DNA from 3 places in the Enterococcus sp. 3H8_DIV0648 genome. Region 1 is predicted to be linked to each of the others. Evidence: riboswitches for the same ligand, from Rfam matches in the RefSeq annotation. Region 1 holds a riboswitch; each other region holds the start of a gene.
The links. Region 1 has a riboswitch for thiamine pyrophosphate ahead of thiW (energy coupling factor transporter S component ThiW). Riboswitches for the same ligand answer to the same signal wherever they lie in the genome.

Region 1 (6,635 bases):
CGAACGGCTTCCAGCTGCTGACGGAAGATAAAGAGTTTGAAGTATCGAAAGGTTCATTCGACGAAAATGAGCAGCTGAAGATCGCCAATGTTTCAAAAGGCGGCTTCTTGCCATCAACTGGTGGGAAAGGGATCATCGCCTTTCTAATCGTCGGTTTGGCATTGATGCTGGGTGCGTTCATTAAGTATCGCCGTTTGCAGCAAACCACCGTATAAATGATCGTGAAAAACAAGGGAGAAAACTTCCCTTGTTTTTTATTTTTTTGCAAAAAATTGGGAAAAGGCTCAAAAAGGACGTTTTTCCTTTGGATGCAGGCCGAAATCGGGCTTGGAGCCGCTTTTTTTGGCGATTTTGGCGCGGCTTTTTTCCCTTTTTTTTCTTAAACTAAAAGAATTTGATTTTAAAATCATGCTTTTTGAAAGATTTTGACCAAAAATTGCCATATTTATAGTTCCGTATTATTATTTGTTAACAACAAAAGGAATTCAAGTATTTGCTATTACTTTCATGTAACTAATGGGAGATGTTTGAAAAATTATCGTGAAGAATATTTTTTGAATGCTAGATTTCATTTTTTTTAGACGAAAAAATGGATACTTGTTTTCTGATTTCTTTAGAAAGTATGAGTTTTTCACAAGTGAAACAGCTTTGATACGGATGTTTACAGCGGATGAATTCACGAACTCGATTTTTCGCTGAGTGGAACTTTCTAAAGCAGAGTCATTTTTTTAGGGGAAGGCGTTCTTTTGATAGGGGGAGAATCATGGATTTTCGTGCAGTATTAGGAACAAGCAACAAACGACGGTTGGCCTTAGTGGAGCAGCTTTACTATCGTCGGAATGATTGGTCGAGCGATCAGCTGTTAAGTGAACTGAATTGCTCGCTGCCGATTCTATTGAATGATATCGAATGGATCAATGAAGAGTATCCTAGCTTTCAGATAACGAAAACTAAGGGGCTTTATCGTTTAGAGGTGGATAAAAGGGTTAATCTAGGGTATCTTTATGCCAATATTTTGAACAACAGTCCTGAATTTCAAATTATCGAAGAGCTTTTGTATGAGGAATGTGAGAATATTACGGCGCTGGCTAAGAAACTGTATCTCAGCTCCTCCAACACCCAGCGCTATTTGAAGAAAATCGAGAAGGCTTTGACTCAAGCCGGGATGGAATTGTGTTATCGTCCATTGCGAGTGGAGGGCAACGAAGGGGAAATCCGTAATTTTTATTTTCGCTTTTACAGTGAGCGCCAGATTTCATTTGAAAGCACACTGCCTAAATTACCTTCGCCCCACTATCACATTATCGAGCGCTATGTGGAAGAATTCGTGAAGCTTAACCAAATTCATGAGAAATATGTTTTTCAAAAACGCTTGATTTACAACTTCTATATCAGTATTTGGCGAATGAAAAATGGGCATGAATTCCCGCAAGAAGAGCTGCGGACCAAAGGCTTGATGCTGCCGATGGCGCTGCCTTATAAGCTGCTGAAGCATGCTGTTAGAGAAGGTGTGGAATTGGACTTAACGCCGGATATGGTGCGAGACGGTCTTTGGCTGTTGTTTTCCGATTCGATCGTCTTCAGTATTTCCCATCGTGAGTCGGCTATCGCGGATAATGAAAAATACCAGCAGCTTTTTATGCGGCATTATGAACTGGTGGAAAAGTACAACGAAATGCTGGGGCATCGATTAGACAAGCAAAGTCAGATCAACTTGGCGACAGTTTTATCGAATGATTTTTACCTTTATGATCCTCAAGGGCAATATGTGTGTATGCTGTGGCGCAATCGCTCGATTTTCCTATCGGAGGTCTCAAAGGTTTATAGCCGCGGTGTGGAGAGGGTACGTGAGCTGGTCCAAAAGTTTGTTAAATGCTATCGCATGTATGAAGAAGAGGACTTCATTCGGAACTATGTCTATTTGCTGATTACCACCGAAGAACGCGGAATGGAGTGGCTGGCCAGTCAAGAACCGCTGCTGAAGGTTTTGCTGCTGTCTGATTTGACGCCGACCGAGGAAAGCTTTTTGGCTAAGCAGATTTCTGACACGATCTACGGCAACTTTCTGATCGTTCATTTCGAAAAATTATCTGGCGGCACACCGGAGTTACATAATGAATTGAAAAACTATGATTGCCTGATTACGACCGGTTCGGCGGAAGGCTTGCCGAAGAACTATCCAGTCGTGGTGATCGATCCTTTTTTGACCAACCAAAGCAGGCGCTGGATTCAGGATACGATCAACGAGCTTGAGGAAAAACGCAGCTTCGTTTCTGTGATAAAATAGAAACGAAAGAAGGTTGACTATGAATAGTATGGAAAAAATTAATCAATTTCGCGACGAAAGAAACTGGCGCTCTTTTCACAATGAGAAAGATTTAGCGTTATCGATCTGTTTAGAGGCGGCTGAATTATTGGAGCTTTTCCAATGGAAGGATTCAGAAGAAGCACGCACCCAAACGGAACGCCTGAAGGAAGAATTAGCCGATGTACTGATTTATTCTTACATGATGGCAGACAATTTGGACTTTGACATTGATGAGATCATCAGTGAGAAGCTGAAGAAAAACGCGATCAAGTATCCGGTGGAAGAAGCGTAGGGTTGAACATAGGAATAAAAAAGTTTAGAGCAGAAAATTCTGCTCTATTTTTTATTCATGCAACTCCAACGGCAAGCCATCAGGATCAAAGAAGAAGGTCATCTTCTCGCCGGTGAAATCATCAGTCCGCAAAGGTTCGCATTCGATGCCGTGACTTTTTAAATAGTCAACGGTTGCTTCGATGTCTGCGGTTTTGAAGGCCAAATGGCGCAAACCGGCAGCTTCAGGGAAGCTGGGGCGCTTGGGCGGATTTTGGACGGCGAAGATTTCTAGTTCCGCGTCATGTAATTGCAGATCCAATTTATAATCTTGGCGGTCGGGCCGGTAATTTTCGCGAATGATCGGCAGCCCTAGAATATCCACATAGAATTCGCGAGCTTTCTGATAGTCTGAAACAATGATAGCGACATGATGGATCGCTGAAAAATCTGGTTTAACCATAAAAACACCCTTTCTGTTTTTCTTAAGCTTTAAGAAAGTATAGTTTTTTTCAAGTAAATAGCCATGGTCCCAATAAATTGCGGTGTCCGGCTTCACGAACTAGCTTTATCGGCAATAAGCGAAAATTTTGTTAAGTCTGAGAAGCGACTTATCAAAATTTTAGTCTTATTGCTCAAAAGCTGAGCGAGTTCGAGAAGCCTTTCTTATTATAAGCTAGTTGGATTAAAAAAAGTATGTTATACTCCAATCAATTGAAGAGAAACATTTGGGGTGCTGTTTAGCTGAGATTATACCCATGGAACCTGATGCAGTTAAGACTGTCGCAGGGAAATGTAGCTAGTTGACTGATCGTACCCGACCATTTTATTTTGGTTGGGTTTTTCTGTCTTTTGGGATACCCCGCTTGTTTCTTGATAAATGAGAAAGGGGTTATTTGTCGTGGAGAAAAATAAAATCCACAAATTAACGCTGCTGGCTTTAATGATCGCCTTAGATGTTGTTTTGTCTCCCTTGATGCGGATCGAAGGGATGGCGCCGATGTCCAGTGTGATGAATATTATCGCCGGAGTTTTGTTAGGGCCGCTCTATGGAACCGTGATGGCGGTGGTCTGTGCACTGATTCGGATGACCATGCTGGGGATACCGCCGTTGGCATTGACAGGTGCGGTGTTTGGCGCATTTTTGGCGGGCTTGTTTTATCGATTAGGCAAGAAGCTGATCTGGTCGATGATAGGAGAAATCATTGGTACAGGAATTATCGGTTCGCTTTTGTCTTACCCTGTGATGGTCTGGTTCACCGGCAGTCAGAGTGATCTGTATTGGCTGATCTACACGCCGCGCTTTGTGGGTGCGACGTTGATTGGTTCGGCGATCGCGTTTGTCGTGTTGGTAAAATTACAGGAAACAACAATTTTTAAACGGTGGCAGCGGTTATTTTCCAGTGAAAGGATGTTTGGATGATTAATACGAATTTTGCTAAAGGCTTTCCTATCAAGGAGGCACCTTTAGTTCATTGCATAACCAATGAGGTTACTTGTGAAACGGTGGCGAACGCGCTGCTGTATGTCGGGGCAAAACCGATCATGGCGTCTGATCCGCGAGAGTTCGCTGAATTGTTCCGGCAAACGGATAGTCTCTTGTTGAATCTAGGGCATTTGTCGGAAGGACGGGAAGCGAGCCTAGTTGCGGCAGCCAAGCTGGCAACTAAGATGAAAAAACCAACGGTGGTTGATTTGGTTGGGTATGGTGTCAGTCAGACCCGCGATCAAGTCGGTCGCTGGCTGGCGGCGGAAAATCCGACTGTCGTAAAGGGAAATATCTCTGAGCTGCGAAATTTTTGCGGCCTACCGAGTCATGCCCGCGGCGTGGACGGCAGTGAGTTGGATCAAGATGATGAAGCGTTGAAAGAATTAACGGCAGCAATGCAACAATTAACTAAGACTTATCCGGACACGATCTTTTTAGCAACTGGCAGTCAAGATATTGTTGTTGAGCAAAGCCGCATTTGGCGCTTAACAAACGGAGTGGCGGCGTTGGATCGCTTTACTGGGACGGGTGATATTGTTGGCGCATTGATCGCCGCATTATTAGGCAGTGGGGTAAAACCAGCGGCTGCGGTCGTGACGGCGGCCAGCTATTTCAATTGTTGCGGAGAACAGGCAGGAGATGTGATCGGTTTAGCCGCTTTTCGGCAGGAAACATTGAATCAGCTCTCGCTATTGATGGAAAAAGATTGGTGGACTGAGGTGAAAGGATGGGAAAAGCAATGGATTTAACCTTATATCTGGTAACGGGACGTTATGATTTTAGCGATGAAAAGTTTCTAGCAGTGATCGAAGAGGCATGTAAAAACGGCGTGACCTTGGTTCAGCTGCGGGAAAAGGAATTGGTAACGGGAAAATTTTATGAGCTGGCCTTAAAAGTAAAAGCGGTGACCGATCAGTATCAGGTTCCGTTGATTATTAATGATCGGGTGGATATTTGCTTGGCAGTTGATGCGGCAGGTGTGCACATCGGAGACGATGAGCTGCCGGTGGACATTGTTCGTTCATTGATTGGGCCGGAAAAAATCTTGGGCGTTTCGGCCAAAACAGTCGCAAGAGGTTTGGAAGCTGAGGAAGCCGGGGCTGATTATTTAGGGATTGGTGCGATTTTCCCGACAAAAACAAAGGATACACCGCTGACTTCTAAGGAAACATTGAAGGCCATCAATGCGGCGGTGACGATTCCGAGTGTCGCGATCGGCGGGATCAAGGAAGACAACTTAACGGATTTTCGCGGAACAGGCATTGCAGGGGTCTCGATCGTCAGCGAGATCATGCGGGCAGACGCTGTCGGTGAGAAGGTTCGCCGATTAAAGGAAAAAATCGTTGAAGTATTGAATGCCGATCCCTCTTTACAAATAGAAGACTAGTGATTTAGGCGTGAAACTCAGACTTAGTAAAAAAACCTTAATAGAAATTAGGAGGCAGAAAAATGATCAATCAAACACCTCAAGTTGTCACGATCGCCGGCTCTGATTCAGGCGGCGGCGCGGGCGTACAGGCAGACTTAAAAACATTCCAAGCGCGAAAAGCCTTTGGCATGAGTATTTTCGTGGCACTGACGGCGCAAAATACGTATGGCGTACAGGATAGTATGGCGATCCCCAGCAGCTTTATTGAAGAGCAGTTTGACTCTTTAGCGGCGGATTTTGCGATCGGTGCGGCGAAAACTGGCATGCTAGCAGACGTGGAACGAGTGGAAACCGTCGTGAAGAAATTGAAGCAGGTCGATTTCGGACCATTAGTTGTTGACCCTGTGATGGTGGCAAAAGGCGGGCATCATCTGTTGCAAAGCGATGCGGTGAAAACCATCAATGAAGAGTTGTTGCCGTTAGCAGCGATCGTCACACCCAACCTGCCGGAAGCAGAAGTGATTATTGGACAACGAATCGTGACGGATCAGGAAATGGTCGAGGCGGCGAAAAAGCTGCAGACTTTCGGCACGAAAAACGTGGTCGTTAAAGGCGGACACAGCCAAAACAAAGCTGCGGCGGATTTTGTTTTGCTGGAATCAGGTGAAAGCTTTTGGATGAGCGCGCCGCGCGTCGAAACGGCAAACACCCACGGGACAGGAGATACTTTCTCCGCATGTATCGCAGCTGAGCTGGCAAAAGGAACCGAGCTGAAGGAAGCGATCATTATCGGGAAGAAGTTTATCCAAGCCGCCATCAGCCAACCGATCTTCGTAGGTCACGGTCATGGACCCACCAATCATTGGGCGCAAATGACGGATGATGATATTGTAATCAACTAATTCAGAATATAGAAAAATCAGGCCTTCCTCTCGATAAGTGAGAAGAACGCCTGATTTTTTAGTTTGCCTTCAAGCAAATATCCTGTCCTTGTTCTTGCAGGTGAGCGACATGCTGTTCGCCCCAATTGCAAAGGCTGTCTAAAATATCTGAAAGGCTGCGGCCGTAGTCGCTTAATGAATATTCCACTTTTGGCGGGACTTGCTGATAAACTTTGCGGTCGATGATGTTATCATCCTCTAGCTCACGCAGCTGCTGTGTCAGCATTTTTTGACTGATGCCGGTGATTCCGCGTTTCA
Region 2 (6,635 bases), 300 kb from region 1:
GCTAAAAACTCCGAATGCGCTTGACTGTGGGAACGGTAAAAAGGAAATAGCAAATGTGACTGTTGAAATTTATCCCAAGCTGCCGACAAGTCTGATAAATAAATTTTTTTAAGTTCCATCGCTTCCTCCCGGATTTGCTGTGAAACGATTATTCAGCATGTTGGCTTTAGTATAGCAGAAATTTTCCCGCAACAAAAAACTTCAAGGCGGGCCTTGAAGTTTCTGAATAATAAATCGTTGCTAATATGTCCGTTGCTCCATTTCAAAAGCCTTGCGCATTGTATCCGTAGCATTATTGACTGGTGTCATAGCCACCAAATCGCCTTGAACAATGATCCGTGTCACACCCTCGATCTCCCCACAGGTGATCAGCGTTATCTGCTGTTTGTCCGGCTGCACATCCAAATATTTTACTTCTGTCGGCTGTACACGAACTCTCAGCGTTGTCTTATAAGTATAGATGTTGTGCAAATCGGTTAAATAAATCATATCGCCTTCTTTAACACTTTCAAGCGGTGTAAATAAAAGTCCTGGACGATCAGCTCGGTGACTTGCCAACGCATAATTACCTTCACCCATTTTCTGGTCTGGCGACAACGTCCCAGCACCATATAGAAGCACTTCGTTGGACAGTCCTTTAAAAATCGGCAAATTTATTTCAACAGATGGAATCGCGATTCCGCCGATAACAGGCAGGCGTTTATTGTTTAATTGCGCTTGCAACACTGCCTCCGTACTAGCCGGCTGCACGGCGTCAAAATCAAATGAAGCATCTTTTTCCATATTTTGATCGATCTCAGAACGATCCATTTTCGCTACTGCATAGCGATCACCATTATATTGCATTAAAAAATACTTAATTTGATTGTTAAAAATCAAGGCTAAACCTACTAATAGCAATAAGAAAAGAAAAATATTTATTAGCCAATTTCTTTTTTTCTTCATCTCAATCCTCCCGCATTCTCCTGTTAATAATATCATATTCCATTTCATCCCGTGACGCTACTGCCACATTATAGAAAAAAAATTAAAAAAGAAATAAGTGCATTAGAAAGTTGTTATTTATTAAAATGATTTTAATTGTTAAAAAGGTGCTTCAATGTTGCATCTTTTAAGACTTTTGTAATCTAATTTTAAAATAAAAGATACGAGCTTTTTTTTTATTATTGGGTTAAAATGGTTGTGACGACTATTAGAAAGGGTGAACATTTGTGCCAGATACGTTATTTGCTTATATTGATTCCACAAGTAATGCTGTGCTCTCAAAAGGTTTTTCACCCAATGATTTTGTTGACGGAATCGTCCACAAACCTAAGCACTTGTTATTGCTAGACCCTGTTGCAGAAGCTGGCGAATACGAGCCCCACACAGGTTTAAAAATCATTAATAGTCCGGAACAAGTTCAACAATTTTTTACTAATAAAATCTTCACTCAATCAAAAGGTCTGAAATGGATCGATTTTAATGATTTAGCAATGCTGAAAGAGCTGACACCATTAGAAATCTCAGAATTATTATATTTTGGACATATGCGGACACATCTGCATTCTCCTTTTTTCTATAAGCTGCAAAATAATTTCGTTTACTTCAACTTAGGCAACGAAACAATGCGTGTATACTACCGTTACTTGGATGAATTTTATCGCATCCTTGCCAGCAAATTGACACGAATCGTCTTAGAGAAAGTCAATGATCGGCGCTCGTTTTTCCGCCGCGGCTCTTCTGTTGCACCATTGGACGGTGAACTACTGAAAGAATTATATCCGATCTTGCAAGAGGGTGCTATTTTTTGCTTAGACCTGGCGGAACTAAAAAATAAGAGTTACCATATTCCGGTTTTTTTATCTGATGAAAAAGGTTGGCGCCGCAGTCCAAGAAATTATAAAAAAGAACAGCGAATTGCAGAGATCATTTACGACACTTCCAAACAGTTGTGGTCCTTGGAAGTCGAAAATGATGATCCCGTCTTCTCATTCCGTTAATATTGAGCAAAAAAGCATTTGTCCGGCAAGGACAAATGCTTTTATTATTTATTGATGACTTTGCTTTTGGATCAAATTACCATCTTTCGGCAAGTACAGCTGCGGTGCTTTTTCTGCAACTAAGACTGCGACGATCGCGGTTACGACTGCTGTTGCCAAACCGCTGACACCATTCATGACAAGCGAGAATATCCACGGATTCATCCCCCACAGAGCATAGCTGCCCCAAAATACTACCCCGGCAATAAAATGCCAGAAAAATCTTGCACCAGTCCCCACAAAGGAACCCAATACAATATTCTTTCGAACGTTCCACATATCTTGTGCGGCCAAACTTTTTTGAACCTTCTTTGCATATAGTCCGGCAAATCCGGCAAAAGTAAAAGCAATCGGATACTCGATCAACACTTGAACAACGCTCAGGTAAACCACTTGGCTCGCGGGAAAATGTAAAATCCCCCAGATGAACGCCGACATTAAGGCCGGCTTGAATCCTCTTCGCAATGCAAACAATGTCATGGGGATCATCCCCAGTGAAATCGTAAAGCTGCTGCCGATGGTCGTTGGAATAAAGGATAACACCAACGAAAGGGCCGCTACCACTGTACCTTCCACTAAAATTCTTGTTTTATACATATAAAAAAACTCCTCCTTTTGAACATACAGTCCACAAAGGAGAAGTAACTATCATTACTTCATCACAATTCCTACGCTCGAATAACCGAAACAGGTACTAGGGTTTAGAGTAATCTCAATCTCAGCCCGAGGGCTCCCCTTTGCGACAGTATTATTCTATTTTTTAGTACCTCCCGAGTATAGCAGATGTCTGCTTGCTCGTAAAGGTATGAAATACTTTTATCGTGAAATACTTTCTTGATCGCCGCTTGGTGACAAGGTCGTTACCTTCTTGATCCGATCAATCGTCAGCATCACTAACTGATTATCTTGCGTACGAATAACGATGGATTCATTCGTCACTACTTTAGGCAGCCAGCCTGAGATCGTTTGAAATTTTTCTTCGTCTTTTTCGTCTTGAACCTGCATGACCACTAAACTATTCTGTAGAGCTGCCATCTTCAGTTTAAGAAAAATGTTCTCGTTGGCTTGCTCTTGGGCGCGTTTCTCAGCAGAATCATTCAAAAAATCCGAGATGAAACGATACGATGAATTCGAAAACAGCTTGATTAAATTCTTTTTAGGCTTCTCGTTTTTAGTCATTCAGCTTCCTCCTATCAAGAGCGTAGTTTGATTTTACTTAAATTTGGAAGAAAAAACAAGGAATCTAGTCCAATTCAAAAAAAGTTAACCATTCGTTTAAACCTTTTTGAATTAAATCATAAGTTTCTTCAAAATTGCCGGTGTACCATGGATCTGGAATACTTTCACCGACATGTCCCGGTACCCGATCTAGGTATAAATAAATTTTGTTTTCAGTACCTTTTGGGGCGATTGCTTCTAAGTCAGCGACATTATCTTGATCCATGCCGATGATATAATCGGCATCATAAAAATCTTCTGTTGTTACTTGGCGTGCCCACATTCCCTTGGTAGAGATGTGATGCTGCGACAATATCTTCTGCGTTCCTTGATGGGGCGGATTGCCGACCTCCCAGCGGCTTGTCGCTGCTGAATCAACTTGGAACTGATCTTCTTGATTTTTCTGGAAAGCGTCACGGAAAATCGCTTCGGCCATCGGTGAGCGGCAAATATTTCCCATACAAACAAATAGAATCTTTTTCATGTCATTCCTCCTGTGCTATAGTCAATTTATCGAAATGAAACGAGGGATCGTAAATGAGTAAAATTTATCTTTCCGCCAAACTGCCTGAGCTTGGCACAAAATTGTTAAAAGAAGCTGCACTTGAATATAAGGTCTATGAAGGCGACGGTTTAATTTCGAAAAAAGATTTGATCGAAAATGTCGCTGATTGTGAAGTTTTGATTTGTCCGCTCTCTACGCAAGTTGATCGCGAGGTCATTGATGCCGCACCAAAACTAAAATTGATCGCAAATTTTGGAGCCGGCTTCAATAATATCGACACCACTTATGCAAAAGAGCAGAAAATCTATGTAACGAACACTCCGGTAGTCTCCACCAATGCGACAGCAGAATTGACCGCGGGTTTGATCATCGCGTTATCTCGCCGAATCGTTGAGGGAGATCATTTGATGCATGGCAAAGGATTTGATGGCTGGGCTCCATTATTCTTCCTAGGTCATGAATTAAAGGATAAGACTTTAGGAATCATTGGTATGGGTCAGATCGGTCAAGCCTTGGCGCAGATGATGACGGCTTTTGGTATGAAAATCATCTATAACCAACGTCATCCATTAGCCCCTGAGCTGGAGAAAAAATTACAGGCGACGTATGCCTCGCAAGATGACGTGATTCGTCAAGCCGATATTTTGACCCTGCACGCACCTTTATCAGAGGATACTCGTCATCTATTAACCAGTGAAACCTTTAAACAAATGAAAGACAGTGCCTTTTTGATCAACGCAGCACGCGGGCCATTGATTGATGAGAAGGCCTTGCTTCAAGCATTGCAGGACAAACAAATTGCCGGAGCCGCCTTGGACGTCTATGAGTTCGAACCAAAGGTGACTGACGGCTTAAAAGAACTGAGCAATGTCGTCTTAACACCGCATATTGGCAACGCTAGTGTGGAAGCCCGAGATCAAATGGCAGAGATCGTCGCAAAAAATGCGATTGCCCTTTTCAACCAAGAACCAATTAAACATATCGTAAATGGACTGGATTGAGCTTAACGCTCGTTCCAGTCTTTTTCATATAAACGGTAGGCGAAAAATTCAATATCTTTAGCAAAACGAAACAACTGTGCCGCAATTGTGATCGGCGGCTGGTCAGCTCCGGCTAAAAGCCAGTCGATCAAAATCCCGCCGCAGCCATGAGCCAAAAAGCGGGCATAAAATTCTTTATCGGTTTGAGAAAGTTCCCCTTCTTGATCGACTTCATCAAATAGACGAACGAATAGACGCTGCGCCAATTCATTGAACTCTTTCGTTAATACTTCCGGCTTTGCCTGCACGGTATTCAAATAAAACTGATGACAGATTTGCATTTCTTTCAACATTTTCAAAACGGATTCTTCCCAATTCGTTAATACCAGTTCATCGGAGACTAGATACTGCAATCCACGCTGATAATACGCGTAGTGGAGCAGATCGTTTTTGTCCTTAAAATGATAATAAAATGTCTGGCGGTTCAAGCTGACCTGTTGACTGATATCTTGAACAGTGATTTTATCGTAACTTTTTTCTTGGCACAACGCGACTAACGCTTGGACAAATGTTTCCTTGGTCGCTTTTCCTTCCGCCATTTTTCCACCTTCTATGCTTGTTGATAAGGATAATTAAAATGTTCATAAGCTAACGGGGTCGCCATGCGTCCTCGTGGTGTTCGTTTGATAAATCCTTTTTGAATCAGATAAGGTTCGTACATGTCTTCCACGGTTTCACGTTCTTCACCGATGTTAACCGCTAAGGTACTTAGTCCGATCGGTCCACCATGATACAATTCGATCATCGTTTTAATTAATTTTTGATCGACATAATCCAAGCCGGCTTTATCAACTTGTAATAACCCCAGAGCCTGATCGGCGATTTCTTGATTGATTACCCCATCAGATTGAACCTGAGCAAAATCACGAATCCGCTTCAGCAGACGATTGGCGATCCGCGGGGTGCCCCGTGAACGACGAGCGATCTCCACCGCACCTTCTTCCACGATCTCCGTTTGAAAAATATCCGCCGAGCGCAGCACAATCTCTCGCAGATCCGTTTCTTTGTAATATTCCATATGAGAGATGATGCCAAAGCGATCACGCAAAGGCGCTGACAGCATTCCTGCTCGTGTAGTCGCTCCGATTAACGTAAACGGCGGCAACGGAAAATGTACTGGGTGGGCTGTCGGTCCTTGTCCCACCATAATATCTACGTAATAATCCTCCATCGCTGAATATAAAGTTTCTTCTGCAACCCGGGGCAAACGATGAATTTCATCAATAAATAAAACATCTCCCGGTTCCAGCTCATTCAAAATCGCTACCAGATCACCCGGTCGTTCGATTGCTGGTCCGCTAGTGGAACGAATCTGTACGTCCATTTCATTGGCAATCACCATTGCCATCGTTGTTTTCCCTAAACCAGGTGGTCCATACAGCAGAACATGGTCGAGGGCTTCTTGCCGATTCTTTGCCGCTTCGATGTAGATTGACAGCTCTTGTTTGACCTTATCCTGTCCAATGTATTGTGCAAGGTACCGAGGACGCAGTGATTTTTCTAAACTCTTATCACTTTCATCCGCATCGGGTGAAAGCAAACGTTCTTCATCCATCTATCTCGTCCTCCTACTTCTTCATCATTAATTTCAAAGCTGCCCGCAGGTAATCGTCGGTGTTTGGTAAGGATTCCTTCTCCAGCACTTTTTCGACTTTTTTGATTTCTTTTGGACTATAGCCTAACGCCTGCAAAGCTTCCATCGCTTCAGCCAGAGCCGTATCATCATTGCCTTCATAAAATAAGGACATTGGATCTTCGACCAGCTCAGTCAGTTTGCCTTTCAAATCCAAGACCATTTGCTGCGCAGTTTTTTTACCGACACCTGGGAATTTCGTCAAATAGGTCACATCA
Region 3 (6,635 bases), 2.0 Mb from region 1:
GTGGTGGAAAGATCGCCACTAGAAAGGTCTGCGGATTAATTGAAGCAGGTGCGAAGCCTACTGTTATTTCGCCAAATTTTTCCGACACTTTGCTGAATGCCAAAAAAAATGGGACTGTCGTATTACGTGAGCGCTCCTTTCAATATGGCGATACCAAGAGCTTTCAAATCATTTTTATCTGCACGAATAACAAAGCTGTTAATCAGGCAATCTTAAACGAGACTACTCCTCGTCAACTCGTAAACGATACGACAAATCAGCACAACAGCAACTTCTTCAACATGGCCTTGATCAAAGAAAAGGACTTTGGCGTTGCTTTAACGACAAAGGGGAAAAATCCTGCGAAAACCAAACTTCTAAAGCAGAAACTTCGCAGCTTGTTAAAAGGTATTTCTTTAGATTAAAAAAACGCTTGGATTCACGATTCCGATTTAGGAAAAGTCGCATCCAGGCGTTTTTTAATTCAGCCCATTAACAAAGCGGGCAACCGCATGAGACACAAAAACTTCTTTCTCCTTTTGGTACTGCTCATGGCTGGCATAAGCATTTAAGAACGCAAAGCCGATCATACTTGAAAAGATTAATTCCGCGGTTTCTTTCGGATCGCTGATCTCGATGACCTTCTTTTCCTCCATCTTAATTAAGTAGTCTTGGATTACCTGTATAAAGGAGGTAGGGATTTTTTGGATATACGGCAGTGTTTCTTGATAAATTTCTTGTGCCCGCAGTCCAATGGAAAAACGAACGATTTCTGGTGTCACCTGTTCAAAATATTCCTCCATGATCATGGACAGATCTTTTGCAAGTTCCCATTGAAATCGATCAAAAATATCCTTGCTTACAGTGGGAGTCCAATCAGCTTCTTTTAACGTCGTCAGTAATAATTCCTTTTTGGTGCCAAATTGACGGAACACTGTCGCCTCATTCACCTGCGCTTTTCTTGCTATATCCTTCGTGGTCATGTCTCTGTAACCTTTTTCTACGATCAAGCTTTTGGTCGCTGCCATGATATTGGTTCGGGTGTTTTTCATTTTACTTTTCTTTACTCCTTTGTAAGGCTGGCAATCGCCACGCTCCCTCCGCGAATCACCTCAAATTCCTTTGAAATGGACTGAAGTTCGTCGAGCAATTTATTATTCAGCCCTTCAGTGTTGATGCTCTCGATCAGCAGTTCATTTGCCGTGCGATCAGTAATCTCAAAGGGCACATGCTTTTGTAGATTTACTAGTTTAGAATCGAGCGCTTCATAGTACTTGAGTTTTACATACATCACTTCTTTTGCATGAATCGCAATGTTGCTGTAATCGATCACTTGAATCACTTCGATCATGTTGCTCAATTGATGTTTGACTTGTTCAAACGTTCGATTATCGCTGTAAAGACTAATTGTCATGCGAGAAGTATCTGCAGATTCCGTTTCACCAACTGTCAAACTATTTAAATTATACAATTTTCCCGAGAATAAACCAGCCACTCTTGCCAAAACTCCTATTTCATTTTCGACATAGACACTCAACCATTTCTGTTCGATTTTATTCATAAACAATCATTTCCTTTAAGCTTTGACCTGGTGCAACGATCGGCATGACTTTTTGTTCAGTTGCTAACATAAATTCCAATACAAAGGTTCTATCCTTCATTTGCTTGGCTCGAAGAAAGGCCTCATCGATTTGTTCTTCACTCGTGATTCTCAGCCCATCCGCACCGTAACTGTGAGCCAACGCTAAGAAGTCAGGAATATATTGTTCATCATCTTCCTTTAGCATGGTGTAAGAATAACGCTTTTCATAAAACATCTCCTGCCACTGTCGGACATTTCCTAAGCAGCTATTATTAAAAATACAGATGATGATTGGGATTTTTTCTATCATTACGGTGGCTAGCTCCTGCAGATTCATTTGAAAGCCGCCATCTCCGGTAATCGTTAAGACAGCTTTTTTGGGATTTCCCAGCTTTGCGCCGATCGCGGCGGGAAATCCGAAGCCCATTGTCCCTAAACCTCCTGAAGTCAGCAGTTGTCTATCTTTCGTCACTTCTAAAAATTGCGTGGTCCAAAGCTGATTTTGTCCTACGTCAGTGACTACGATTGCATCATAAAAATGTTCATTGATTTTCTTTATGATTTTCTCTGGGGTCAAGCCAGCCTCTTCCATATGAAGCGGAAAAGCTGTAGCCAGTTTTTTAATCTCCTGCAGCCAGTTATCTTGACACTTCGTATTTGATAAAGTCGTAATCCTAGGCAGCACCTCTTTAATATCGCCAACAAGCTCCACACAGGCATCGATATTTTTGTTGATTGTAGCAGGATCAATATCTAGATGAATTATTTTGGCAGAAGGATAGAAAGTTGCCGCATTTCCTGTCACTCGATCATTTAAACGAGTTCCCAATGCTAAGATCACATCACTTTTGGTAAGTGCTTGATTTGCTGCATAGCTGCCGTGAATCCCGACATTGCCCACATAATTAGCATGGTCGCTGGGCAAGGCACCTTTTCCCATAATCGTAGACACAACTATAATTTTCGTCTTTTCAACAAACTCCAGTAACTCTTCATAAGCCTTTCCACGATGAACTCCGCCGCCAATTAATACAATTGGTTTTTCTGCATGATTCAAAATATCGGCCGCTTCTTTTATTTTTTCAGTTGGAATGTGCTGCTTTTTTTGTCCGCCGCGAATTTCAACTGTTTCTGGATAGCTTTCTGAACCAAGTTCTTGCTGAATATTTTTAGGGATGTCCACCACCACGACACCGGGTTTTCCTGACTGTGCGATTACAAAAGCCTTTTTTAAAATCATTCCTAAATCTGCTCTCTTCTTGACCGTCACCGCATATTTGGCAATCGAGCGGCTAATTCCTACCATATCGACCTCTTGAAAAGCGTCCTTTCCAATCAAATGGGTCGACACCTGTCCTGTAATGCAAACTAATGGAGAAGAATCATATCCTGCCGTAGCAATTCCCGTAATCAAGTTGGTGGCTCCCGGTCCGCTTGTCACCATACAGACGCCAACTTTTCCTGTAGAACGAGCATAACCGTCCGCCGCGTGGATCAGTCCCTGCTCGTGTCGCGGCAATACTACTCGAAACTCCTCTCTTTGATAAAGTGCATCAAACAAATCAATCGCCTGTCCTCCTGGATAAGCAAAACAGACTTCAACCTGCTCTTTTACTAGTGCCTTAACAACCAATTCAGCTCCCGAAATCATTTTTTTCCGCCTCCTAATTATGCAAGTATTGACTTGCATTTTACAGAAGGACCAGATGAATTGTCAAGCGTTTTCAAAATAAAAAGACCGTTCACTCGAAACGATCTTCTTTCGGATTACCATTTTTCTAAATTCGTCGCCATTTCCCAAAATGCGTATTCCATTTTACTGCTGATTACGAAGGATTCAATCATTTGCTGCTGTTCTTTTGCTGTCGCTTCTTGGTAGAGTCGATCTAACAGCGCGCGCTCTTTTTTGATTCCCTCAGCTGCGGCTTCCCCTGCATAAGTCTCGATCCATCGCTGGTATAACGGATGAGGTGAGCCTGTCTCGATCAAACGAACTCCGATTTCTTGATAAAGCCAAGCGCAAGGGAGCATTCCGGCATAAGCCGTCTTGAATGTGCCGTCGATCAGCTGACGATACATATGAGAAACATAATTGTAGGCGGTTGGTGCGACTGGAGTTGCTAGGATTTCTTCTTCCGTGATGTTTAGTTCAGTAAAGAATTCCTCGCGAATCGCCAATTCACCCAGCTTAAGGTTTTCGGCATTCTCTTGTAGCTGTGCTTGTACTTCTTTGTCATCCGTTTGCTCGGCGATATAGCTGTAAAGCTTGCTGAAATGCTCAAGATAATAGCGGTCTTGCAGCAAGTAGTAACGAAAAATCTCTGGCGACAAATCTCCGGCGGCCAACGATTGGACAAAAGGATGTTCAAAGCTGCCTTCCCAAAATACCGCTGCTTCTTTTCGTGCCAAGTCTGTAAATGTCATGCATGTTCTCCTTCTCTGTTAAAAATTTGAGCTTCCTTCCATAAAAACAACTGCGGCCAACAACCTTCCCTAACGCAACATAAAAAACCCCCTTTTTACGAATGAAAAGGAGGCTCCTATGTTGGAAAAAGCATACATAAGAAAACCCGACCGCAAATAAGCGATCGGGTGCAAATTTCTAAAACATCACACATTCCCTGCGTCAGTTCTAACTGTTTCAGGTTCAATGGGTATAATCTCAGCTCTAAAAGCACCCCTAGTGTCATTCAATTACTAAAAGTATAACATACCTTTTTAGAAAAAACGATTCCATTTAAGGTATTTCAACAACTAGTCGAAGATTTTCGATTCTTTTACAAGCACTGCACTGGGAGTCAACGTAGCTTCCGCGATCGACTTTCCGGTATTTTTTAAGTACGCCTTCACTAGCTGATAGCCAATGGTATAGCCGGCATTTCTCGAAAGTCCGACTGGCTGGTATCCCTGCTCTCTTGCTACTTCATCACCATACATATAAGCTGAAACTTGATCAAACCCGCGTGCCTCACGGCCATCCTTCATTACTTCGATCGTGTATTCCAGCTCCTCCTGATCGTACTCCTGCACCCACGGACCACGGTGCTCGATACCGTAAAGCTCCTCAGCGAAAACTTCTGCCAAGCCTTCGATCACTAAATAATCCTCGACACTCACATCTCCATGATTAAATGGTTCATAAGTAAAACGAACATTATGATTGAATTCATGTGCTAAGGCGGACTTCAAGCGCGTACGATTAAAATCGTTCGGCACAACAATCAATAGCATGTATCCGGGTATCCCGCCAAATCCGCTATACCCTTCACTCGCCATCAGTACCTTATTTTCTGGATCGCCCAGTAAAATATCTACAATAAATTCATTTACTGGAATTTGATAACCGATTTCACTGAAAAGCTGCGCGCTTTCGGCAATAACTTCAGTGCACTGATTGAAAATATTGGTTTTGCTTAACGGTTCTACTTTTGACTCAATTAACTCGATGCTCTTTCGCGGTGTCCAGATGCCCAGCATTTCCGAAGCCATCACCACGTCATAGCCTCCAGGTGTTTTAGGCGTAAGCGGTGCATTCAAATAGCGCCACATCCCTTCAAGCGGCCGCATCAGCTCATAACGAAAAGCCTGCTCATCCACTGTTTCCTGCAGACACTTTCTATAAAAAGACAGTGAATCCACGATTGTAACTTTCAACTCATTCACTTTGATCCCCTCCTTGCTTTTTATCATAATGGTTGACGTTGCGTGAAGGTCAAGGAAAAGATAGCAATTATCTATATCAGAATTCGCAATCATATTTGCAAACATTTTATAATTATGTTAGCATCCATCTAAAGAGGTGATCTAATGGAAACCGAATTGACGATCGAGGAAATAAAAAAGGGCTATGCAAAAAAGGGCGAATTTCTTTTTCAATGTTTGTATTGTGATCAAACATTTGATGATCGTTTCGTCTATCCCATCAGCGAGTCAAACAGCCAGTTAGCCCGAGCTGAAGGCGCGATGATCTATCATCTAAAACACCAGCATGACGGACCGTTTGAAACTTTATTGAATTTAGATAAAAATCAAAGCGGCTTAAGCGATACCCAGAAAAACTTTTTAGCGTTGTTTTCCAAAGGAATCGACGATCAGGAAATAGCGGATCAGCTAAATATCACGACTTCTGCTGTGAGAAATCACCGCTTCAAATTTAGGGAAAAGAAACGCCAAGCCAAAATCCTCTTGGCATTGTTAGAGTCGATCGAGGAAAAAGAACAGGATGAATTTACTGCAAACTCATTGATTGATTCAGACGAACGATTCATTTCAAGTAAGAAAGAAAGAGAAAAAGTCTTTGATACTTTTCTTGATGAAAATGGAAAAGCCGTTCAGATTCCCAAAAAGGAAAAAAAGCGGATCATTTTGCTGCAAAGGCTGGCTGAAAGCTTTGCTCCTGAAAAGCAATATACCGAAAAACAAGTGAATGAGATTATCTCAGAAATGTTCGAGGATTTTGTGACGATCAGACGCTATCTCATTGAATACGGGATACTGGGTCGAACGGTGGATGGAACGACTTATTGGAAGATCTAGCGCGTTGAAAGGAGCAAGTGAAATGGTATCACCGATGAGAGTCGATCACCTGCAGGTTACGGTGAAAGACGTCAATGAAGTGGAAGCTTTTTATGATGGCTTAATGGATGCTTTAGGGTTTGATTTAAGCAAGAAAATCAAGGTTTACTTGGAAGAATTGGATATGCATGTCATCGAATATCTCGACCGCACTTATGATTTTGGAATCTGTTCTGCGTTACAACAATACGAAAGCGAAACGATTCATAGAAGAAAGCCCGGTGCGGTCCACCACATCGCCTTTAGAGCCGCATCCAGAGATGAAGTCGATCGAATTTATCAAAAGGTCTTGTCGCTGGGCGCTGAAATTTTGGATGCGCCGCAAATTTTTCCCCAGCATGGCCCTAATTACTATGCCCTTTTCTTTAACGATCCAGACGGAATCAAGTATGAGATCGTGAATAATGACGATCACTGTTCGTAAAAAGCCAGCCGTTGCTATCCGGCTGGCTTTTTATTCTCTAAATATCTCGACATCTTCCAACGCCTTTCGCAAATT

Region 2: linked by a shared signal. The riboswitch ahead of thiT (energy-coupled thiamine transporter ThiT) and the one ahead of thiW (energy coupling factor transporter S component ThiW) in region 1 are both predicted to bind thiamine pyrophosphate.
Region 3: linked by a shared signal. The riboswitch ahead of tenA (thiaminase II) and the one ahead of thiW (energy coupling factor transporter S component ThiW) in region 1 are both predicted to bind thiamine pyrophosphate.

The regions. Positions count from the first base shown of each region.
Region 1 covers NZ_NGLG01000001.1:2,736,480-2,743,114, reverse strand. Annotated here, with positions in the region: gene A5875_RS12635 (SpaH/EbpB family LPXTG-anchored major pilin) at 1-215, shown strand, start outside; gene A5875_RS23695 (hypothetical protein) at 285-443, opposite strand; gene A5875_RS12630 (helix-turn-helix domain-containing protein) at 764-2,287, shown strand; gene A5875_RS12625 (nucleotide pyrophosphohydrolase) at 2,307-2,600, shown strand; gene gloA2 (SMU1112c/YaeR family gloxylase I-like metalloprotein) at 2,652-3,041, opposite strand; TPP riboswitch at 3,298-3,387, shown strand; gene thiW (energy coupling factor transporter S component ThiW) at 3,522-4,001, shown strand; gene A5875_RS12610 (hydroxyethylthiazole kinase) at 3,998-4,816, shown strand; gene thiE (thiamine phosphate synthase) at 4,795-5,454, shown strand; gene thiD (bifunctional hydroxymethylpyrimidine kinase/phosphomethylpyrimidine kinase) at 5,517-6,338, shown strand; gene A5875_RS12595 (winged helix-turn-helix transcriptional regulator) at 6,397-6,635, opposite strand, start outside.
Region 2 covers NZ_NGLG01000001.1:2,440,345-2,446,979, forward strand. Annotated here, with positions in the region: gene A5875_RS11165 (patatin-like phospholipase family protein) at 1-119, opposite strand, end outside; gene A5875_RS11170 (class A sortase) at 241-945, opposite strand; gene A5875_RS11175 (hypothetical protein) at 1,212-1,982, shown strand; gene thiT (energy-coupled thiamine transporter ThiT) at 2,031-2,618, opposite strand; TPP riboswitch at 2,670-2,768, opposite strand; gene A5875_RS11185 (hypothetical protein) at 2,838-3,200, opposite strand; gene A5875_RS11190 (low molecular weight protein-tyrosine-phosphatase) at 3,265-3,723, opposite strand; gene A5875_RS11195 (2-hydroxyacid dehydrogenase family protein) at 3,777-4,745, shown strand; gene A5875_RS11200 (TetR/AcrR family transcriptional regulator C-terminal domain-containing protein) at 4,748-5,323, opposite strand; gene ruvB (Holliday junction branch migration DNA helicase RuvB) at 5,335-6,339, opposite strand; gene ruvA (Holliday junction branch migration protein RuvA) at 6,353-6,635, opposite strand, start outside.
Region 3 covers NZ_NGLG01000001.1:745,598-752,232, reverse strand. Annotated here, with positions in the region: gene A5875_RS03470 (precorrin-2 dehydrogenase/sirohydrochlorin ferrochelatase family protein) at 1-404, shown strand, start outside; gene A5875_RS03465 (TetR/AcrR family transcriptional regulator) at 459-1,031, opposite strand; gene ilvN (acetolactate synthase small subunit) at 1,043-1,540, opposite strand; gene ilvB (biosynthetic-type acetolactate synthase large subunit) at 1,533-3,212, opposite strand; gene tenA (thiaminase II) at 3,329-3,985, opposite strand; TPP riboswitch at 4,162-4,253, opposite strand; gene A5875_RS03445 (DUF2268 domain-containing protein) at 4,316-5,224, opposite strand; gene A5875_RS03440 (DUF2087 domain-containing protein) at 5,369-6,097, shown strand; gene A5875_RS03435 (VOC family protein) at 6,120-6,560, shown strand; gene A5875_RS03430 (arginase family protein) at 6,591-6,635, opposite strand, start outside.